Regions from separate parts of the Pseudarthrobacter leeuwenhoeki genome, predicted to be linked through region 2. Evidence: predicted binding sites of a transcription regulator. Region 2 holds the regulator's gene; each other region holds the start of a gene.
What was found. The regulator HrcA, encoded in region 2, represses chaperone genes, less so after heat shock. The targets are predictions, from matches to a motif close to TTNGCACTCGNNNNNNNCGAGTGCNAA.
Positions count from the first base shown of each region.

Region 1: the regulator HrcA is predicted to act here: its motif matches at 3,044-3,070, upstream of groES (co-chaperone GroES).
Region 3: the regulator HrcA is predicted to act here: its motif matches at 4,609-4,635, upstream of groL (chaperonin GroEL).

Region 1 covers NZ_JBVAYY010000001.1:217,993-224,456, forward strand. The annotation lists gene ACZYX4_RS01110 (glycoside hydrolase family 3 N-terminal domain-containing protein) at 1-712, shown strand, start outside; gene ACZYX4_RS01115 (shikimate 5-dehydrogenase) at 785-1,639, shown strand; gene ACZYX4_RS01120 (THUMP-like domain-containing protein) at 1,698-2,930, opposite strand; gene groES (co-chaperone GroES) at 3,226-3,522, shown strand; gene groL (chaperonin GroEL) at 3,600-5,210, shown strand; gene ACZYX4_RS01135 (SGNH hydrolase domain-containing protein) at 5,707-5,865, shown strand; gene guaB (IMP dehydrogenase) at 6,046-6,464, shown strand, end outside.
Region 2 covers NZ_JBVAYY010000008.1:95,425-101,888, reverse strand. The annotation lists gene ACZYX4_RS08875 (GerMN domain-containing protein) at 1-832, shown strand, start outside; gene ACZYX4_RS08870 (16S rRNA (uracil(1498)-N(3))-methyltransferase) at 884-1,690, opposite strand; gene dnaJ (molecular chaperone DnaJ) at 1,693-2,820, opposite strand; gene hrcA (heat-inducible transcriptional repressor HrcA) at 2,931-3,944, opposite strand; gene ACZYX4_RS08855 (DUF3097 family protein) at 4,177-5,025, shown strand; gene ACZYX4_RS08850 (DUF4870 domain-containing protein) at 5,170-5,589, shown strand; gene hemW (radical SAM family heme chaperone HemW) at 5,614-6,464, opposite strand, start outside.
Region 3 covers NZ_JBVAYY010000005.1:28,375-34,838, forward strand. The annotation lists gene ACZYX4_RS05495 (siderophore-interacting protein) at 1-729, opposite strand, end outside; gene ACZYX4_RS05500 (uracil-DNA glycosylase) at 791-1,582, opposite strand; gene ACZYX4_RS05505 (DUF3263 domain-containing protein) at 1,690-2,007, shown strand; gene ACZYX4_RS05510 (LytR C-terminal domain-containing protein) at 2,088-2,756, shown strand; gene ACZYX4_RS05515 (cold-shock protein) at 2,941-3,147, shown strand; gene ACZYX4_RS05520 (ABC transporter substrate-binding protein) at 3,144-4,535, shown strand; gene groL (chaperonin GroEL) at 4,855-6,464, shown strand, end outside.

The DNA.
Region 1 (6,464 bases), on a different contig from region 2:
CGAGCTGCGGGGAATGGGATTCCAGGGCGTGGCCGTCACGGATGCGCTCAACATGGGCGCGGTCACGGGACGGTACCCCAACGACTCCGCCGCGCCGCTGGCCCTTGCCGCCGGCGCCGACCTGCTGCTGATGCCCGCCAACGTGGAGGCCGCGCACGCCGCAATCATCGCCGCGGTGCGCAGCGGCGCCCTGCCGCCGGAACGTCTCGCCGAGGCGGCGCAGCGCGTCGTCACCATGATGATCTGGCGGGACCGCACCGGCGCGGGGCCCGGAACAGCGCCCGGCAGCGGCAAAGGCCTGTCGCAGGAAGTCTCCGCGGCGGCCATCACCGTGCTGGCCGGGCCCTGCGAGGGGCCGATCGTGCCGGCCAGTGTCCGGGTGACGGGCGGCTCAGCCCAGGACCGGGCGCGGTTCGCCGCCGCTGCCCGGAACGCCGGCATCAGCATCGGTGCGGGACCGCTGGTCTCGCTGATCGGTGTCCCGGCATCAGCGTCCTCACCGGCTGCGCCGCACCCGGCGGCGGATGTGGCGGTGGCCCTCGACGCGCCGTGGCCGCTGGCGGAGTCCACAGCCCCTGCCAGGATCGCACTCTACGGCCGGAGCCAGGGCGCTTTCGACGCGCTGGCCGCCGTGCTGGCCGGGCATGTCGGGGCGCCCGGAAAGCTGCCGGTCGCCGTCGGGCCCCATCGCCCGGGAACCGGCTGCGCATGAGATCCGTCCGGTGCGGGCCGGCCTGCGTCCCAGAACGCGGCGGTGCGGGCCGGCCTGTCGTTTAATGGAGCGGTGCCCATCCTGAATAAAGACATGACCCTCTGCATCTCGCTCTCGGCCCGGCCGAGCAACAACGGGACGCGCTTCCACAACCACCTGTATGACCAGTTGGGCCTGAACTGGATCTACAAGGCGTTCGCCCCCACGGACCTCGGCCAGGCGATCGCCGGTGTTCGCGGCCTCGGGATCCGCGGCTGCGCCGTGTCGATGCCGTATAAGGAGGACGTTATCGCGCTCGTGGATGTGATGGACCCGTCCGCGAAAGCCATCGACTCGGTCAACACGATCGTCAACGACGGCGGCACGCTCACCGCCTACAACACCGACTACACGGCGATCGAGCAGTTGCTGCAGCGCAACACCGTGCCCTCGACGTACTCGGTGCTGCTGAGGGGCGCCGGCGGCATGGCGAAGGCCACCGCGGCGGCCCTGCGCGACGCCGGGTTCCGGGACGTCACCGTGATCGCGCGCAACGAGGAAGCGGGACGGGCGCTCGCCGGGCTCTACGGATTCGCCTGGCGCGCCGACGTCGATTCCCTGACGGCCGACATGATCATCAACGTCACACCTATCGGTATGGGAGGGGGTATGGCCGGGAGTCCGGCAGCTAGTACGGCAGGGGGCCCCGACGCCGGGGCACTGTCCTTCCCGCAGGAAACAGTGGACGCCGCGACGGTGGTGTTCGACGTCGTCGCGCTGCCGGCCGAGACCCCGCTGATCAAGGCCGCCCGCGCCGCCGGGAAGACCGTGATCACCGGTGCGGAGGTGGCGACCATCCAGGCGCTGGAGCAGTTTGTGCTGTACACCGGGATCCGGCCCAGCGACGAGCAGGTCCGGGCCGCCGAGGACTTCATGCGGGCCCAGTAACCCCCGGGAATCCGGGAAACCCGTACTCCGGGAAACCAGGCGCCCGGCCGTCCGAAACCTAAACCGGCTCCACCGAGATGGCCACCCGCTCCTCCCCGATCCGGGTGAGGACCAGGGTGGCTGTCTTTTTGCCCCTGTTTTTGCCGCTGCCCGTCTTCCCTCCGGGGAGGAGCTGTTTGCGGAGCTCCTCCGGGGTGACCGAGGTGCCGCGCTTCTTGATGTCCAGTACTCCGATGCCCTGGTCCCTGACCCATGTCTTGAGGGCTTTGACGTTGTACGGCATCACGTCCAGGACCCTGTAGGGCCGGGCGAACGGGGTATCCCGCAGCTCCGGGGCGCAGATGTAGGCGATGTGCTCGTCCACGAGGTGCCCGCCCAGCTGGAGCGCGACGTCGGCCACCAGGCCGGCGCGGATGACGGCGCCGTCGGGCTCGTAGAGGTACCCCTCGACAGGCCCCACCGGGGCGACGGGGCCGCCGTCGAAGTGCTCGGCGCTGGTGAGCTCCGCCGCCCCCGCGGGGCCGAGGAGAAGGGCCGCCCGCCGGATTCCCGGACGCCGGACCGCGTTGAACCACAGCGCCACCTCGGTGACGTCCCCGCCCACCGAAACCCACTGGGCCTCGCAGTCCCCGGGCACCGAGTCGTGCGGCATGCCCGGGCCCATCTTCACACCCACGGCCAGGCCGGTGCCGGCAAGGGCCTCAACGAAGGACAGCGGCGGGGAAAAGTCCTCCGGATCCCAGAGCCGCTTCGTCCCCGAGGTGGAAGTGGTCCGGCGGGCCGGGTCCAGCCAGACGCCGTCCATCCCGTCGAGGGCAACCGTCGTCGCATCGGAATGGACCACGGTGGCGTTCCGGAACGGGATGAGGTTCATCGTGGCGCAGGCCGCCGTCGTCTCGTCGCTTTCCACCGCTGTGACCTGGATGTCCAGCGAGGCGAACGCCATGGCATCGCCGCCGAGGCCGCAGCCAAGATCCGCCACGTGCTGCACCCCGGCTTCTGCGAAGCGCTGCGCGTGCCGGGCCGCCACGGTAAGCCGGGTGGACTGCTCCAGGCCCGCCTGGGTGAAGATCATCTGCCGGGCAAACTCGCCAAACTTGGCCTCGGCCTTGGTCCGCAGCCGCGACTGGGTGAGGGCGGCGGAAACGAGTTCGGGGGAGTGGCCGGCCTTCCGGAGGGTGGCATTGAGCCGGAACGCGTCGTCCTCCTTGTAGGGTCCCAGCGACGCCAGCAGCTCCCAGCCTTCGGGGTTCAAAAGCGGGGCGATCTGGTCCTGCGGTGCGTCAGCCATGGGATCAAGCCTAGTTCAGCCGGTGCCTGGTGCTATGCGCCCGCCAGGGCTTCGCCCGCTACGGCCGGCGCTCCTGGTCCGGCGCAGGCCCAGCGTTCGCCGGGAACGAATTTCTGGCACTCGCCTTGACCGAGTGCTAACTACTTACATAGAGTCGTCATTGGCACTCTCCCCGGGAGGGTGCTAACACCTGAAGCTTTACCGCCAGGCTGCTGCCGGCACCGCGACGACGGTCTGTACGCCTTGGCACCACAGCTTTAAAGTCCACGAATTTGCTGACGAAAAGGAGAGGTCATTGTCGGTCTCTATTAAGCCTCTTGAGGATCGTATTGTTGTCCGCCCGCTCGAAGCCGAGCAGACCACGGCTTCCGGCCTGGTTATCCCGGACTCCGCGCAGGAAAAGCCGCAGGAAGGCGAAGTTGTCGCAGTAGGCCCCGGCCGCTTTGACGACAACGGCAACCGCGTTCCGATCGACGTCACCGTTGGCGACGTCGTTATCTACTCCAAGTACGGCGGAACTGAAGTCAAGACCGGCGGCACCGAGTACCTCGTGCTGTCCGCCCGCGACGTTCTGGCGATCGTCGTAAAGTAACTCTCTTGGACCCCGCGCCGCCGATCCTTCTTTGACGGGTCAGTTGCGCGGGGTTCTGTCTTTGAAAGGACAAAACCATGGCAAAGCAGCTTGCGTTTAACGACGCTGCCCGCCGGTCGCTTGAAGCCGGCATCGATAAGCTCGCCAACACTGTCAAGGTGACGCTTGGCCCGCGCGGCCGCAACGTCGTGCTGGACAAGAAGTGGGGCGCCCCCACGATCACCAACGATGGTGTCACTATCGCCCGTGAAGTCGAGCTGGACGACCCGTATGAGAACCTTGGCGCGCAGCTTGCCAAGGAGGTCGCCACCAAGACCAACGATGTTGCCGGTGACGGCACCACCACCGCCACGGTGCTGGCACAGGCCCTCGTCAAGGAAGGCCTCCGCAACGTTGCGGCCGGCGCAGCCCCGGGCCAGATCAAGCGCGGCATCGAGGTCTCGGTTGAGGCCATCGCCGCCCGCCTGCTCGAAAACGCCCGCCCGGTCGAAGGCACCCAGGTCGCCAACGTCGCCTCCATCTCCGCCCAGAGCGATGAGATCGGCGAGCTGCTGGCCGAGGCATTCGACAAGGTCGGCAAGGATGGTGTGATCACCATCGAGGAATCCTCCACCACGCAGACCGAACTGGTCCTCACCGAGGGCATGCAGTTCGACAAGGGCTACCTGTCCCCGTACTTCGTCACCGACGCGGAACGCCAGGAAGCTGTCCTCGAAGACGCCCTGATCCTGATCAACCAGGGCAAGATCTCCTCGGTCCAGGACTTCCTGCCGCTGCTGGAAAAGGCGCTGCAGAGCTCCAAGCCGCTCTTCATCATCGCCGAGGACGTCGACGGCGAGGCACTCTCCACGCTGATCGTCAACCGCATCCGCGGCACGCTGAACGTCGTTGCCGTCAAGGCACCGGGCTTCGGCGACCGCCGCAAGGCCATGCTGCAGGACATCGCCACCCTCACGGGCGCACAGGTTGTCTCGCCGGAACTGGGCCTCAGCCTGGACACGGTCGGCCTTGAGGTGCTGGGCACTGCCCGGCGCATCACCGTCACCAAGGACAACACCACCATCGTTGACGGCGCCGGTTCGGCAGAGGACGTCGCAGCCCGGGTTTCCCAGCTGCGCGCCGAGCTGACCCGCACGGACTCCGACTGGGACAAGGAAAAGCTGCAGGAACGCCTGGCCAAGCTGGCCGGCGGCATCGGCGTGATCAAGGTCGGCGCTGCCACCGAGGTCGAGCTCAAGGAAAAGAAGCACCGCATCGAGGACGCCGTGTCCTCGACCCGCGCTGCCCTGGAAGAGGGCATCGTCGCCGGCGGCGGCGCCGCCCTCATCCACGCCCTCAAGGCGCTCGACGAGGACCCGGCTGTCCAGGCCCTCGAAGGCGACGCGGCAGCTGCTGTCGGCATCGTCCGCCGGGCACTGACCCAGCCGCTGCGCTGGATCGCCCAGAACGCCGGCTTCGACGGCTACGTCGTCGTCGCCAAGGTCGCCGAATCCGCCAACAACCAGGGCTTCAACGCCAAGACCGGCGAATACGAAGACCTGATCGCTGCCGGAGTCATCGACCCCGTGAAGGTGACGCGTGCGGCCCTCCGCAACGCGGCGTCCATCGCGGCACTGGTGCTCACCACGGAAACCCTCGTGGTCGAGAAGCCTGTCGAGGAAGACCAGCACGCAGGACACCAGCACTAGCATCAAGCCATAGCAGTCAAGGCCGGTCCGGCATCAGCCGGGCTGGCCTTTTCTGTGCCTGCGGGCATCCGTGCAGCACGGCCGTAATTGGCGGCAAGCCCCTGCGGCTCCTGAGCCACCAACCAGTCCTACGCCTACTTCGCCATCCGCACCCGGCTTTGGGAATTCGCCCTAGGCTGCTGGCGCTCGCACTGCCGCACCTCAATCCCGGCAAGCGCTGCGCGTTGTCCTCGGGTGGAGAGGCCTCGCCGCGATGCTCTCCCGTGGCCTGCGACGGTGTGGCAGAGCAAGCTCCTGGCAGACGAGGCCGCGGCCGCAGCACAGCCCAGGGAACTGGCCCCCGGAGCGGCCGCCTTGGCGCCCGGGAACGCGGGCAAGCTGACGCCGGACGCGAAGATCATCCCGGCTCCGGTGGCCATGAAGAACGAGTGGGCGGACATCGACGGGCTGTGCACGGACGGGAACGTTCCGGGGGAGGGTGCCGGGGCTGCACCTGATGGACCTGAGCGATTTCATCTGCGCCGGTGGGATCTGCCCGGCCGTCGTCGGGAATGTGTACGTCTACAAGGACGACAACCACCTGACCAAGACCTATGTCCAGAGCATGATCCCCATGTTCGAACAGCGCTTGTTCGCGGCCACGGGCTGGACGTGACGCGGCGGCGCCGGTCCGGCTGGTGCCGTTGCTCACATTACTGTCCCGGAATATGGGGATCGCGGCCAAGGTTCTAGTATTTATTCAACACTTCTGCACAGGGCATGCCCGTAATGACGGGCTGGTCATCTGTTGCAACCCCTACCCGTGAAACCCGTAACCAAGGTAAGAGGCGCACTCATGACCCAGCCCGAACACAACCCCTTCGGCTTCATCGGACTGACGTATGACGACGTCTTGTTGCTGCCCGGCCACACGAATGTCATCCCCTCCGAAGCCGACACGTCCTCCCGGATCTCCAAGCGCATCACGGTCCAGACCCCGCTGCTCTCCGCAGCGATGGACACGGTCACCGAATCGCGGATGGCGATCGCCATGGCCCGCCAGGGCGGCCTCGGCGTCGTGCACCGCAACCTCTCCATCGCCGACCAGGCGGACCAGATTGACCGGGTCAAGCGCAGCGAATCCGGCATGATCACCAACCCGCTGACGATCGGCCCGGAAGCCACGCTGGCCGAGCTGGGCGAAATCTGCGCGCATTACCGGGTTTCCGGTCTGCCCGTCGTGGACGAGGGCATGCGGCTGCTGGGTATCGTCAC
Region 2 (6,464 bases):
CGGCGTTACGGATTCCGCTACCCCGTCGCAGGTCCTGCCTCCCCAGGCATCGGCGCCGGCCACCAGCGCGCCGCTGGAAACTTCGCAGGCATCCAACAGGGCGCCGGTGTACTGGATCGGCCGGAGCAACGACAGCGTGTTTCTTTACCGGGAGTTCCGTGACGTTCCGGAACAGGACAACCCGGTCACGCGGGCGCTCCGGGTCATGATGTCCGAGAAGCCGCTGGACCCGGACTTCTTCACTCCGTGGCAGAACCCGAAGGAACTGGCAAGCTCCATCTCGGGCAAAAACATCATCACGGTGGATATGTCCGCGGACGCCTTCAACTCCAATGTGGACCCCGTCATGGCCGAGCGCGCGGTCCAGCAGCTTGTCTACACCGCGACAGCGGCCGCTGCCAGCGCGGGGCTGGTCGATACCGGCCAGCAGATCCAGGTGGTGGTGCTCGTGGACGGGCACACGGACTACATCGCCTTCAACCACGTCCGGCTGGGCTCCCCGACCGCACGCAGCGCCGGGATGGTCGCCCCCGTGTGGATCATTGATCCCCAGGAAGGGGCCTCCGTGGAGGACGGCACCGTCAAGATCTCCGGCCGCAGCACCGCTCCAGGGGGCAGACTCCGCTGGGAGATCCTGCGCGTCGACGGCAGCGTTGAGATTAGGTACCTGAACGGGTCAGTCACGGCCTCGGCCGAGACCGGCCAGTCGGGAGCGTTCAGCCTCTCTGCCAGCCTTGGGCCCGGCACCTATGAGGTCCGGGTGTCGCAGCTCGACGAGGCCAACCCCGCCGAGGATCTGAACGTCGACACCCGCGGGTTCACGGTCAAATAGCCGGCCAGCCGGCCGATCCGGACCCAGCCGCTGACCCTGCCGGGCCTGCCGCTACCAGCGGCCCAGGATGTCGCTGGCGAGGACCGTCGCGGCGGGACCTGCAGTGGACGAGCGAAGCACGTGGTGCCCCAGCAGGGCAGTCACCGCGCCGGCATCGCAGAGCCTGGTCACTTCCCGCGGGCTGATGCCGCCCTCGGGTCCGACGATCAGCAGCACCTCGCTGCTCTCGTCTGCCCGGTCGACAGCGGAGCCGTCGCCCAGGCCGTCGACCGTGGAGCCGGCCTCAAGCCAGGCCTCCAGAACCCGGCGCAGCGGACGCACGGCATCCTCGTGCAGGATGATGGCGAGGTCAGCCGCCGCCACCGCCGCCTGCAACCCGGCGCCGTCGACGGCGGGGCGGACCTCCGGGATCCAGGCGCGGCGTGCCTGCTTGGCCGCCGCCGTGACGACGGACTGCCACTTGGCGTGGGCCTTCGCCGCGCGTTCCGGCTTCCATCGGACAATCGAGCGTTCCGCCTGCCAGGGGACGACGGCGTCGATCCCCAGTTCTGTGGCGGTTTCGGCAGCGAGTTCGTCCCGGTCGCCCTTCGCGAGGGCCTGGACCAGGACGAGCCGGACCCCGGGCCGGGGCTCCTCGGTGAGTCCGGAGCACTCCACGGAGAGTTCGCCGGGCGCGGCAGCAACCACGGTACCGGTCAGGCGCTTTCCGGCCCCGTCGGCGATGTCCACGGCCTCCCCCAGGGCAAGCCGTTTCACCGTGACCGCATGGCGGGCCTCGGGTCCGTCAAGGACAAAGACGGAACCGGGGACCACCGCATCCAGGGTGCCGGGGGCAGTGAAGAAGACCGGGTTGCTCACCGCTACAGGTTACCGAGCCGGTCCCGAAGCTTCGCGAAGACCCCGCCGCTCGCGGCAAGCTTTCCTTCGCTGAACTGTTCCCCGCGCAGCTTGGCGAGCTGGCGGAGCAGATCCTCCTGGGCGGCGTCGAGCTTGGCGGGGGTGTCCACCTGGAGGTGGACCTTGAGGTCGCCGCGGCCGTAGCCGCGCAGGTGGGTGACGCCGAGCCCGCGGAGCGTAATGACCTCCCCGGACTGGGTGCCGGCCTTGACGTCGATCTCCTGCTGGCCGTCGAAGGTGTCGAGGGTCAGCTCGGTGCCCAGCGCGGCGGCCGTCATGGGGATGTTGAGGCTCGCGTGCAGATCGTCGCCGTCGCGCACGTATGTGGCGTCGTTGTTGACCCGGATCTCGACGTAGAGGTCGCCCGCGGGGCCGCCGGCAGGTCCGGCCTCGCCCTGCCCGGAGAGCTGGATGCGGGTGCCGGTTGCGACGCCGGCGGGAACCTTGACCGTCAGGGAGCGGCGGCTGCGGATCCTGCCCTGGCCGGCGCATTCGTTGCAGGGATCCTTGATGACGGTGCCGAATCCCTCGCAGGACCCGCAGGGGGCCGCGGTCATGACCTGTCCGAGGATGGAACGCACGGCGCGCTGGACCTGGCCGCTGCCGCCGCAGATGTCGCAGCGTTCCGGGTGGCTGCCTTCACGGCAGCACGAGCCCTCGCAGGTGGGGCAGGTGACGGCCGTGTCCACTTCGAGTTTCCTGTTGACGCCGAACACCGCGTCGCGGAGGTCGATCCGGACGCTGATCAGGGCGTCCTGGCCGCGGCGGACCCTGGAGGCCGGACCGGACTGGCCGCCGGCGCCGAAGAAGGTCTCGAAAATGTCCTGGAACGCGAAGCCCTGGCCGGCGTAGCTGCCGCCGCCGGAGCCGTTGTCGGTGCCGTTCTCGTTGCCTGTGGTGTCGTAGATCCGGCGTTTCTGCGGATCGGACAGCACCTCATAGGCGTGGGTGACGGCTTTGAAGCGGTCCGGGGCGTCATCACTGGGGTTCACATCCGGGTGAAGGGTCCGCGCCAGCTTGCGGTAGGCCTTCTTGATCTCTTCTCCGGTAGCTTCCCGGGAGACTCCCAGAACGTCGTAATGGCTGCTCAAAATGTGTATCTCTTCCTTATTTGTACTGCCGGTGGGGCACTGCCTGTTGGGGGCAAGAAGTCTGGTGCCGGCCCGTCGGGCCGTCAGGCCAGCCGGGTCTGCGCGGTTCGTCAGGGGCCGAGAATCCGCGAAAGGTAGCGGGCTACGGCCCGGACGGCGGCCATGGTGGTCGGATAGTCCATCCGGGTGGGGCCCAGCACTCCGACTTTCGCCGTTGCGTCCGGGCCGTAGCCGGTCGCCACCACCGAGGCCTCCGCGAGTCCGTCATACGGGTTTTCCCGGCCGATGCTGACCGTCACACCGCGCGGGTCCTCGGCCATGTCGCTCAGCAGGCGGAGCATGACCACCTGCTCCTCGAGGGCTTCCAGCACCGGGCCGATGCTGAGCGGGAAGTCGACGTTGGAGCGGGCCAGGTTGGCGGTCCCGGCCATGACCATACGCTCCTCGCGGCTGCTGGTGGCCAGCGCCTCAAGGCCGCGCGCCAGCGCCTGCGCGGCGCTGCGCCGCGCAGGCGGGCAGCTGGCAATGACCGGCTGCAGCGACTGCGGCAGCAGGTTCAGCGGGGTGCCCGGGAGGCTGCCAAGAAACCGTGTGCGCAGTTCCGACAGGACCTCGTCGGAAAGATCCTGACCCGCGTCGATGACCCGCTGTTCCACTTTCCCGGTGTCCGCGATCAGCACTGCGAGCACCTTGCGGGGCGCCAGCAGGACAAATTCGATGTGCCGCACCTTGGCCCGGCTGAGGTGGGGGTACTGCACGACGGCGACCTGGTTGGTCAGCTGCGCGAGCAGCCGCACGGTCCGGTCCAGGACATCGTCGAGGTCCTCGGAACCCTCCAGCAGTGCCTGGATGGCGCGGCGTTCCGGCGGGGAGAGCGGCTTGACCGCCGAAATCTGGTCCACGAAGAGCCGGTAGCCCTTGTCCGTGGGGATGCGCCCGGCGCTGGTGTGCGGCGCTGTAATGAGGCCCTCGTCTTCCAGGGCCGCCATGTCATTGCGGATCGTGGCACTGGACACCCCGAGGTGGTGCCGCTCCACGAGGGCTTTGGAGCCGACGGGTTCCCGTGAATGGACGTAGTCCACCACGATGGCGCGCAGCACTTCGAGCTTGCGTGGTTCGCTCACGGTCCACCTCCATTCGACTGTCCCGCACCCGGTGCAGCCGTTCGCCGGCCGCCCTGATACTGTCCTGGCACAAAGGCATGGTGATTAGCACTCGCCATGCCTTAGTGCTAACCAGTCTAATATGAGTCGCCGCATTGTTAGCATTGAGTTCGCTCCGGGCGTTCCTCCCGGGGCGGGTGTTTTCGGGCACAGCCCGCCGCAGCAAACCGAGCGCAAGGTAAGTGTGTAAGCCATGTCGTACCAGAATTGGGGCCCCCAGGACCTGTCTGCCCCCGTCAAGGCCCAGCTGCCGGACGTGCCGGTGGAGCGCGGAATGGTGCTCGAAGACGTGCAGTCCGGCTGGGTGGGTGCCGTCACCCGGGTGGAGAAGTCCGGCGGCATGCACGTCGTTGCCCTCGAAGACCGCCGCGGCAAGTCCCGGTCCTTCCGTCTCGGCTTCGGCTTCCTGCTGGAGGGCCAGCCGATCCGGCTGATGCCGCCGGTCCCCCGGGCCCCCGCAGCCGCCGCCGGCACGAGAACAGCCTCCGGTTCCGTCCGGGTGGCCGGGCAGCGCGCCCAGGTGGCCAAAGCGAGCCGGATCTGGGTGGAGGGCAAGCACGACGCCGAACTCGTCGAAAAGGTCTGGGGTGACGATCTCCGGGTGGAGGGCATCGTCGTCGAGCCGCTGCACGGCATTGATGACCTCGTTGGTGCCGTGGCCGCCTTCGGGCCCGGGCCCGGGCGCCGGCTCGGTGTCCTGGTGGACCATCTGGTTCCCGATTCAAAGGAATCCCGGATCGCCCAGGCGGTGATGGCGTCCCCCGGCGCGGCCGGCAATGTCCTGATCGTCGGCCACCCCTACGTCGATGTCTGGCAGGCGATCCGGCCCGCCGTGCTGGGAATCGAGAAGTGGCCGGTGATTCCCCGCGGCGTGGATTGGAAGACGGGTATCCTGATGGCCTTCGGCTGGCCGCACAGCACCAAGGAGGACATCGGCCTGGGCTGGCAAAAGCTCCTCGGCGCGGTCCGCAGCTACGCCGATCTGGAACCCTCCCTGCTGGGACGGGTGGAGGAGGTCATCGACTTCCTCACCGTTCCCTGAGGAGCCTTGCCGCGCACCCCCGCCAGCGGGCCGATCGGTGCTTCCGTGCCCGAGCACGTATTCTTGGTACGGCGGCTACGCTCCCCGCGCAGCCCTGGCACCTCCAGGCAGCAACGCACCACCGCAATCTAAAAGGACAACACCGTGGCAGATGACGCACGCGAACACACTGGCAACCAGGCCGGCCATGGCCAGCCCCCGTACCACGGCGTTCCCGCAAATGCGCTGCCGCTGACGGCAAACGAGGACCGCCAGTGGGCCACACTGGCGCACTTCGGCGGCATCCTGGGCTGCGTTCCCTCGCTGCTGATCTACCTGATCTTCAAGGACCGCGGCCCGTTCACGGCGCAGGAGTCCAAGGAGGCCCTCAACTTCACACTGCCGCCCACCCTTGCCGCCGTAGTGTGCAACCTGCTGGTCTTCATCCCGGTGGTGGGCAACATCTTCGCGGTCCTGGCCACGGTCATCTGGATTGCCGTGACGTGCTTCTCGGTCGCGGCCGGCATCCACGTCAACCGCGGCCAGCCGTACCGCTACCGGTTCAACCTCCGCAGGATCAAGTAGGAACGCAGTCCCGCCCTGGATGGGTCAGTCCGGCAGGATCCTGCGGACCACGGCGTCGGCGAGCAGCCGGCCCTTGAGTGTCAGGACGAGGCTGCCACGGAAGGCCGCCACCGGATCCACGAGACCGTCGGCGATGAGTCCGGCAACGGCGTGCCGCCCGGTGTCACCCAGCCCGCCCAGGCTGGCGATCTCCAGCCCGGAGTTCAGCCGCGCTTCCAGCATGACGCGCTCCACGTTGCGGGTCTCCGAATCGAGGGTTTCCCGGCCGGCTGCCGGCGACAGCCCGGACCCCAGGCGGTTGGCATAGGCGGTGGGGTGCTTGACGTTCCACCAGCGCACGCCGCCGATGTGTGAGTGCGCGCCCGGGCCGATCCCCCACCAGTCGTCCCCCCGCCAGTAGGCGAGGTTGTGGCGGCAGGCCTGCTCCGGCGTGCGGGACCAGTTGCTGACCTCGTACCAGGAGAGCCCGGCGGCCGAAATCAGTTCGTCGGCGAGTTCGTATTTGGCCGCATGGTCGTCGTCGTCGATTCCCGGCACTTCACCGCGGCGGATCTGCGCGGCGAGTTTGGTGCCCTCCTCAACAATCAGCGCGTAGGCGCTGATGTGGTCCGGCCCGTAGGACAGTGCCGTCTCCAGCGAGTAGCGCCAGTCGGCCAGCGACTCCCCCGGCGTTCCGTAGATCAGGTCGAGGCTGACGGCGAGGCCGGCGTCCCGGGCCCACTGGACCGCCTGGGGCACCCGGGCGGGGGTGTGGGTGCGGTCCAGCACCTTCAGGACGTGCGGCACCGCGGACTGCATGCCAAAGGACACCCGCGTGAACCCGGCGCCGGCCAGCAGCTGCAGGGACTCGGGGGTGACGGAGTCCGGGTTCGCCT
Region 3 (6,464 bases), on a different contig from region 2:
GAAGAGCACCTCCCGCAGGCTCTTCATGTAGCCACGCTCGCCGTGCGCAAAGACCTGCACCCGGCCCTGGGGCCACGTGGCGTCCCGCACCGCCGTGACCAGCAGTTCACTGGCCCCGGCAGGTACGCCCCCGCGGAGGAGCCAGCGCAGTTCCACTCCGGCCGGCGCGGCGATGGACTGGACGTCGGCGTCGCCATCCACCTCGAGGAAAGCGACGCCGCGGGCATCCTCCGGCAGGGATTCGATCGAGGCGCCGATGGCAGGCAGGGCGGACTCGTCGCCCGCGAACAGGTACCAGTCCGCGGCCGGATCCGGGTTGTAGCCGCCGCCCGGGCCGGTGAAGGTCAGGGCGTCGCCGGGGCGGGCCGACGCGGCCCACGGCCCCGCGAGGCCGTCATCGCCGTGGATCACGAAGTCGATGGCGAGTTCGCCGGCCGCCTCGTCGACCCAGCGGACGGTGTAGGTCCGGGTGTGCGGCCACTGATCGCGCGGCATGGACTCCCGGATTTCCCAGAGGTCCAGCGGTTGCGGGTAGGTGACCCCGGGCTGCGGGAACACGATCTTGACGTAACGGTCCACGAAGGAGTTGTTCACGTAGCCGGCGAAGCCTGGCCCGCCGGCAATGATCCGTACCATGTGCGGCGAGAGCTGCTCGCGGCGCAGGACCGTGAGGTTGGTCTGCGGGCGGGATTTCCGGGTGGTTGACGTGGCTGCGGGGACTGAGGTCATGAAGCCAAGCCTAGCCAACAACCGCCAACAACCCTGGGCGGAACCGCGGCTGTGAAGCCTGTCAGGGAAGGGGAAGGGGAGGGAGTTCCCAGTTCACCGTGCCGTCGTCTTGTGCCTGGAGCAGCGTATTGGCGTGGCTGAACGGCCGGGAGCCGAAAAATCCCCGTGAGGCTGAGAGCGGGCTCGGATGGGCGTTGGTGATCACCGGTGTGGGACCCAGCAACGGCCGGACGGTCCCGGCGTCGCGGCCCCACAGGATTGCCACCAGCGGCGCGGGGGAGCCGGCGGAGGTGGTACGGTTCGCCACGGCGCTGATCGCTGCCCCCGTGATGGCTTCCCACCCTTTGTTCCGGTGCGATCCGGCCTCCCCGGCCCGGACGCTAAGGACCCTGTTCAGCAGCAGCACACCCTGGGCCGCCCAGCCGCTGAGATCGCCGTGGACCCGCGGCGGCAGCCCCAGATCGGCCTCGAGTTCCTTGTAGATATTGGCGAGGCTGCGCGGGATGGGCCGGGTGGCGCCGTCCACGGCGAAGGAGAGCCCGACGGCATGGCCGGGCGTCGGATAAGGGTCCTGGCCCACGATCAGTACCCGGACGCCCGCCAGCGGCTGCCGGAACGCCCGCAGCACGTTCGACGGCGACGGCAGGACTTCGTGGCCCTCGGCAACCTCCCGGCCCAGGAACGCCAGGACGTCGCGCAACTTCCCCTCCACCGGGGCCAGCGCCTCCGCCCAGCCGGCCGCCACAAGCTCATGCAACGGCAGGCGGGCCAGCCCGGCGAAGCCGGCCCCTTCGTCCGAGGCGGGCTTCAGCTCGAACAGGGCATCGGAATCAAGGAAGTCGGAGGTAGGCACAGCCCCATTCTCGCAGGGCGGCAAATGACAACCCTGTTAGTCGCCCGTAACATGAGTAAGGAACTTTTCACCGGATCAAGCCGTACCGGAACAAGCAGGGAGTCTTCGTGGCCGAACAAGCGCAAGAGCACCTTTCGACGACGGAAGCTGTTGCCGCCGGGACCAGCCCCGAGTCGCCGCTGAGCAGCCGGGACCAGCAGATGCTGGCGCTGGAACGGCAGTGGTGGAAATACGCCGGCGCCAAGGAACAAGCCATCCGGGAGCTTTTCGACCTCTCCGCCACCAACTATTACCAACTTCTGAATGCCCTCATCGACACCGAGGACGCGCTGGCCCACGATCCCATGCTGGTGAAGAGGCTGCGTAGACTACGTACGTCACGCCAACGTGCGCGTACTGCCCGCCGCTTGGGCTCAGACGCGTAGAGCCCAGGCGGAAGCGCGGATTCCCGCGTGGACGCCCGCGCGGGCCATCGTCAGAAACCAGCAAGGACGTCGCTTTCACCATGACCAAATACGCTCGGGATGAATTTGATCGGGTCCCGGAGACCTCCGCACGCCAGGGCGTCCACCGGGCAGCCGCCGAATCCCGCCGTGGCCGCCGCCTGGGCGCCATCCTGGCAGTCGGAGCCGCGGCTTTGGCCGTCGGCCTCGTGTCCTTCCTGATTCTGCCGAAGCTTGGATTCTCCTCCCCCGGAGAGAGCACTGCCGTTTCGGCCGAGCAGGGCGGCAGCAGCGCCGCTGCGTCGCCGGCCCCCACGGCTTCCACCCCGGCGCAGCCCACCCCTACGGCTTCCACCCCGACGACGCCCAGCCCCGAGCCGTCCAGTCCGGCGCCGGTGAGCCCGGAGGCCAGCGCTTCGCCGTCCGCGTCGGCCACCCCCTCCGTGGCTGCCGTCATCGACAAGACCCAGCCGGTTGCGGTCTTCAACGGCACCACGACCGCGGGACTGGCGAGCCGTGTGGGCGGAACCGTCTCCACCGCCGGCTGGACGATCGGCACGCTCGGAAACTGGGGTGGTGCGCGCCAGCAGCGTTCCGTCATTTTCTACAGCGGCGCCGCGCAGAAGGGCAACGCCGAAGCCCTTGGCAAACTCCTCGGCATCCCGACCGTCGTGGACTCGGCCAACTCCCAGCTGCCACTCGTTGTGGTCCTGGGGCCCGGTTTCCAGTAGTCCGTTCCGGATGCGCCTGAATAACTATTCGCCGCCTGACCCGCCCCCGCCCCGCGCTCCGGCCCGAGGCTGTGGGTACAGTAATTGCGGACTGCGTCTGCATGCTGTGTTTGCATGTGCGTTTTACCATCCGCGGCCCACAATGTGGTGGGCCGCCCGCCAGCCGACTGAAAGTGTGAACACCATGGCATTGGGAACCGTCAAATGGTTCAACGCCGAGAAGGGCTACGGATTCATCACCGTGGACAGCTCCGGGGCCGATGTCTTCGTGCACTGGTCTGCCATCGCGGGGGAGGGCTTCCGTGCCCTGGACGAGGGGCAGCGCGTGGAACTCGAAGTCGGCGAGGGCGAAAAGGGCCCGCAGGCCGAAAGTGTCCGGCCTGTCCAGTGACCTTCGCCGCTGCAGCACACGCTTCGCAGAACCCTGCCGACCAGGCTGCTGCTCAACGAGCCACCATCAGCTCTTGCCTGCGCCGGTCTTCCCCGCGCCGGTCTTCCCCGCGCCGGGCTGCGGCCCTGCGGATCGGCCGCGCCGCCGCAGTGGCCGCGGCTGCGGCCCTGACCTTGACAGCGTGCCTGGGGCCAACGGGCGGCGCCCGCGTGGAGCAGGCGGACCCGAGCGGCGACGGCACCCTGCGGATCGGGCTGATCCTCGACAACACCGGCCCGCAGAACTTCCTCAACGCCCCCCAGCTGGCCGCCGCAAAGCTTGCCGTCAAGGAAATCAACGCCGCGGGCGGCCACAACGGCAAACCGGTGGAGTTGTTCCCGGAGACCATCAGCGCGGACACCGCAGCGCAGGCCAAGGCGCTGGTGGCGGCAAACGCCGACGTCGTCATTGGCCCGACAGACTCAAGCCGGGCGCCCGCCGCCATCGATGTCCTGTCCAACGCCAGGATCGCCATCATTTCCCCCGCGAACGCCGCCAGCGGGCTCAGCAGCTATCAGAGCGGCGGTTTCTATTTCCGGACCTCGGCAGCCGACGTTGCGCAGGCCCCCGTGCTGGTCAAGCTTGCCCAGGACAGCGGTGCCGCCACCCTCGCCGTGGTGTACGAGGAAGGCAGCTACGGCAAGGACGTGTCGACCGCCGTCGCCGCCGCCGCCCGGCAGGCCGGCCTCGGGTCCGTCACCGTCGCCGGATTCGCCCCGGGCCAGGCCCAGCAGGCGGCCGCTGCCGTGAAAGCGGCGGCTCCCGACGCCGTCGTGCTGGTCTCGCGGGCAGGGGCGCAGGGCGCCATTGCCGAGCTAAACAATGCCGGCGTTGCCCGAAAGAAGCTCATCCTCAGCGACGGTGCTGTCAACCAGTACGGCTCAGGCCTCGGATCCAGCGCCCTCGGCGGTGCCCGGGGGATCCTGCCGGGGACCTTTGCCTCCGCACACTTCCAGGGCGAACTGGTTACCGTGGATCCGGAGCTGTTGGACATGACCTTTGCTGCGGAGATGTACGACGCCGTCAACCTCGCCGCCATCGCGGCCGCTGCAGCCCAGGACGACGCCGGAGCCTCCGTCGCGGCCAGCCTGATCGCCGTCTCGGGCGGCAAGGTCCAGACATCCGGCGGCTCCGGGACCTCCGGCGAATCGACGGTCTGCAAGAGCTACCAGGAGTGCCTCGACGCACTCCGGGCCGGCAAGCAGCCCGATTACGACGGTGAATCCGGGCGGATCGGCTTCGATGCCAACGGTGACGTCAGCGCCGCAAACTACGTCGTCTACACCTACAGTGCGGACAACACGGCGACCATGAGCGGCAGCGAGACGGCCAGCCGCAACGGGAGTTAATCGCCCGTAGCGTATTGCGTCGTGCCGGAGTGCCGCCAGCGGGCCGATGCAGGGCCTGCCGGCGGGCCCACTGCTTGCACTCTCCCCGGGGGAGTGCTAATTATTGAGTTAGCACTCCTGCGTATTAACTGCTAAAACGACGCCCGGTTCGCCCGGCCGCGAAGTTGCAGCAGCCGCAGCCGGGAGCGAAAGAAACACCTGGCTGGGGTGAGATCCCTGGCCCGGCGGCATACAGAGGCCGCGGGGCAAGGATCGTCCGTCGCGGGCACCGCAGCAAAGGTTCATTCTTAACGACTGTCCCGAAAGGACTACTGCCGTTATGGCCAAGATCATTGCATTTGATGAAGAGGCACGCCGCGGTCTTGAGCGGGGCCTGAATATCCTCGCCGACGCCGTCAAGGTCACCCTCGGCCCGCGTGGACGCAACGTCGTCCTCGAAAAGAAGTGGGGCGCCCCCACGATCACCAACGATGGTGTTTCCATCGCCAAGGAGATCGAGCTGGACGATCCCTACGAGAAGATCGGCGCCGAGCTGGTCAAGGAAGTTGCCAAGAAGACGGATGACGTCGCCGGCGACGGAACCACCACCGCCACCGTGCTGGCTCAGGCCCTGGTCAAGGAAGGCCTGCGCAACGTCGCGGCCGGCGCTGATCCCCTGTCCCTCAAGCGCGGCATCGAGAAGGCTGTCGAAGCTGTCACCCGCGAGCTCCTGGCCTCCGCCAAGGAAATCGAAACCAAGGAAGAGATTGCCGCCACCGCGTCGATCTCTGCCGGTGACAACGAGATTGGCGCACTGATTGCCGAGGCCCTGGATAAGGTCGGCAAGGAAGGCGTCATCACCGTCGAGGAGTCGAACACGTTCGGCCTCGAGCTGGAGCTCACCGAAGGCATGCGCTTCGACAAGGGTTACATCTCCGCGTACTTCGTTACCGACGCTGAGCGCCAGGAAACGGTCCTTGAGGATCCGTACATCCTGATCGTCAACTCCAAGATCGCCAACGTCAAGGAACTGGTTGCTGTCCTCGAAAAGGTCATGCAGTCCTCCAAGCCGCTGCTGATCATTGCCGAAGACATCGAGGGCGAGGCCCTGGCCACCCTGATCGTCAACAAGATCCGTGGCACCTTCAAGTCCGTCGCCGTCAAGGCTCCGGGCTTCGGTGACCGCCGCAAGGCGCAGCTCGCCGACATCGCCATCCTCACCGGTGGCCAGGTCATCTCCGAGGAAGTCGGCCTCAAGCTTGAGACCGCCGGACTCGAACTCCTGGGCCGCGCCCGCAAGGTCGTTGTGACCAAGGACGAGACCACCATCGTCGAGGGTGCAGGCGACGCTGACCAGATCGCCGGCCGCGTTTCCCAGATCCGCGCCGAGATCGAGAACTCCGACTCGGATTACGACCGCGAGAAGCTGCAGGAACGCCTGGCCAAGCTGGCCGGCGGCGTTGCAGTCATCAAGGCCGGTGCCGCAACCGAGGTCGAGCTCAAGGAACGCAAGCACCGCATTGAGGACGCTGTCCGCAACGCGAAGGCTGCTGTCGAAGAGGGCATCGTCGCCGGCGGTGGCGTTGCCCTGATCCAGGCCGGTGCCAAGGCATTCGCCAACCTGCAGCTCGAAGGCGACGAGGCAACCGGTGCGAACATCGTCCGCGTTGCCATCGACGCCCCGCTGAAGCAGATCGCCTTCAACGCTGGCCTCGAGCCCGGCGTTGTCGTCGACAAGGTCCGCGGCCTGCCTGCAGGCCACGGCCTGAACGCAGCAACCGGCGAGTACGTCGACCTGCTGGCTGCCGGCATCAACGACCCGGTCAAGGTCACCCGCTCTGCCCTGCAGAACGCGGCTTCCATTGCCGGACTGTTCCTCACCACCGAGGCCGTTGTGGCCGACAAGCCGGAGAAGAACTCCCCGGCCATGGGCGGCGGCGACGACATGGG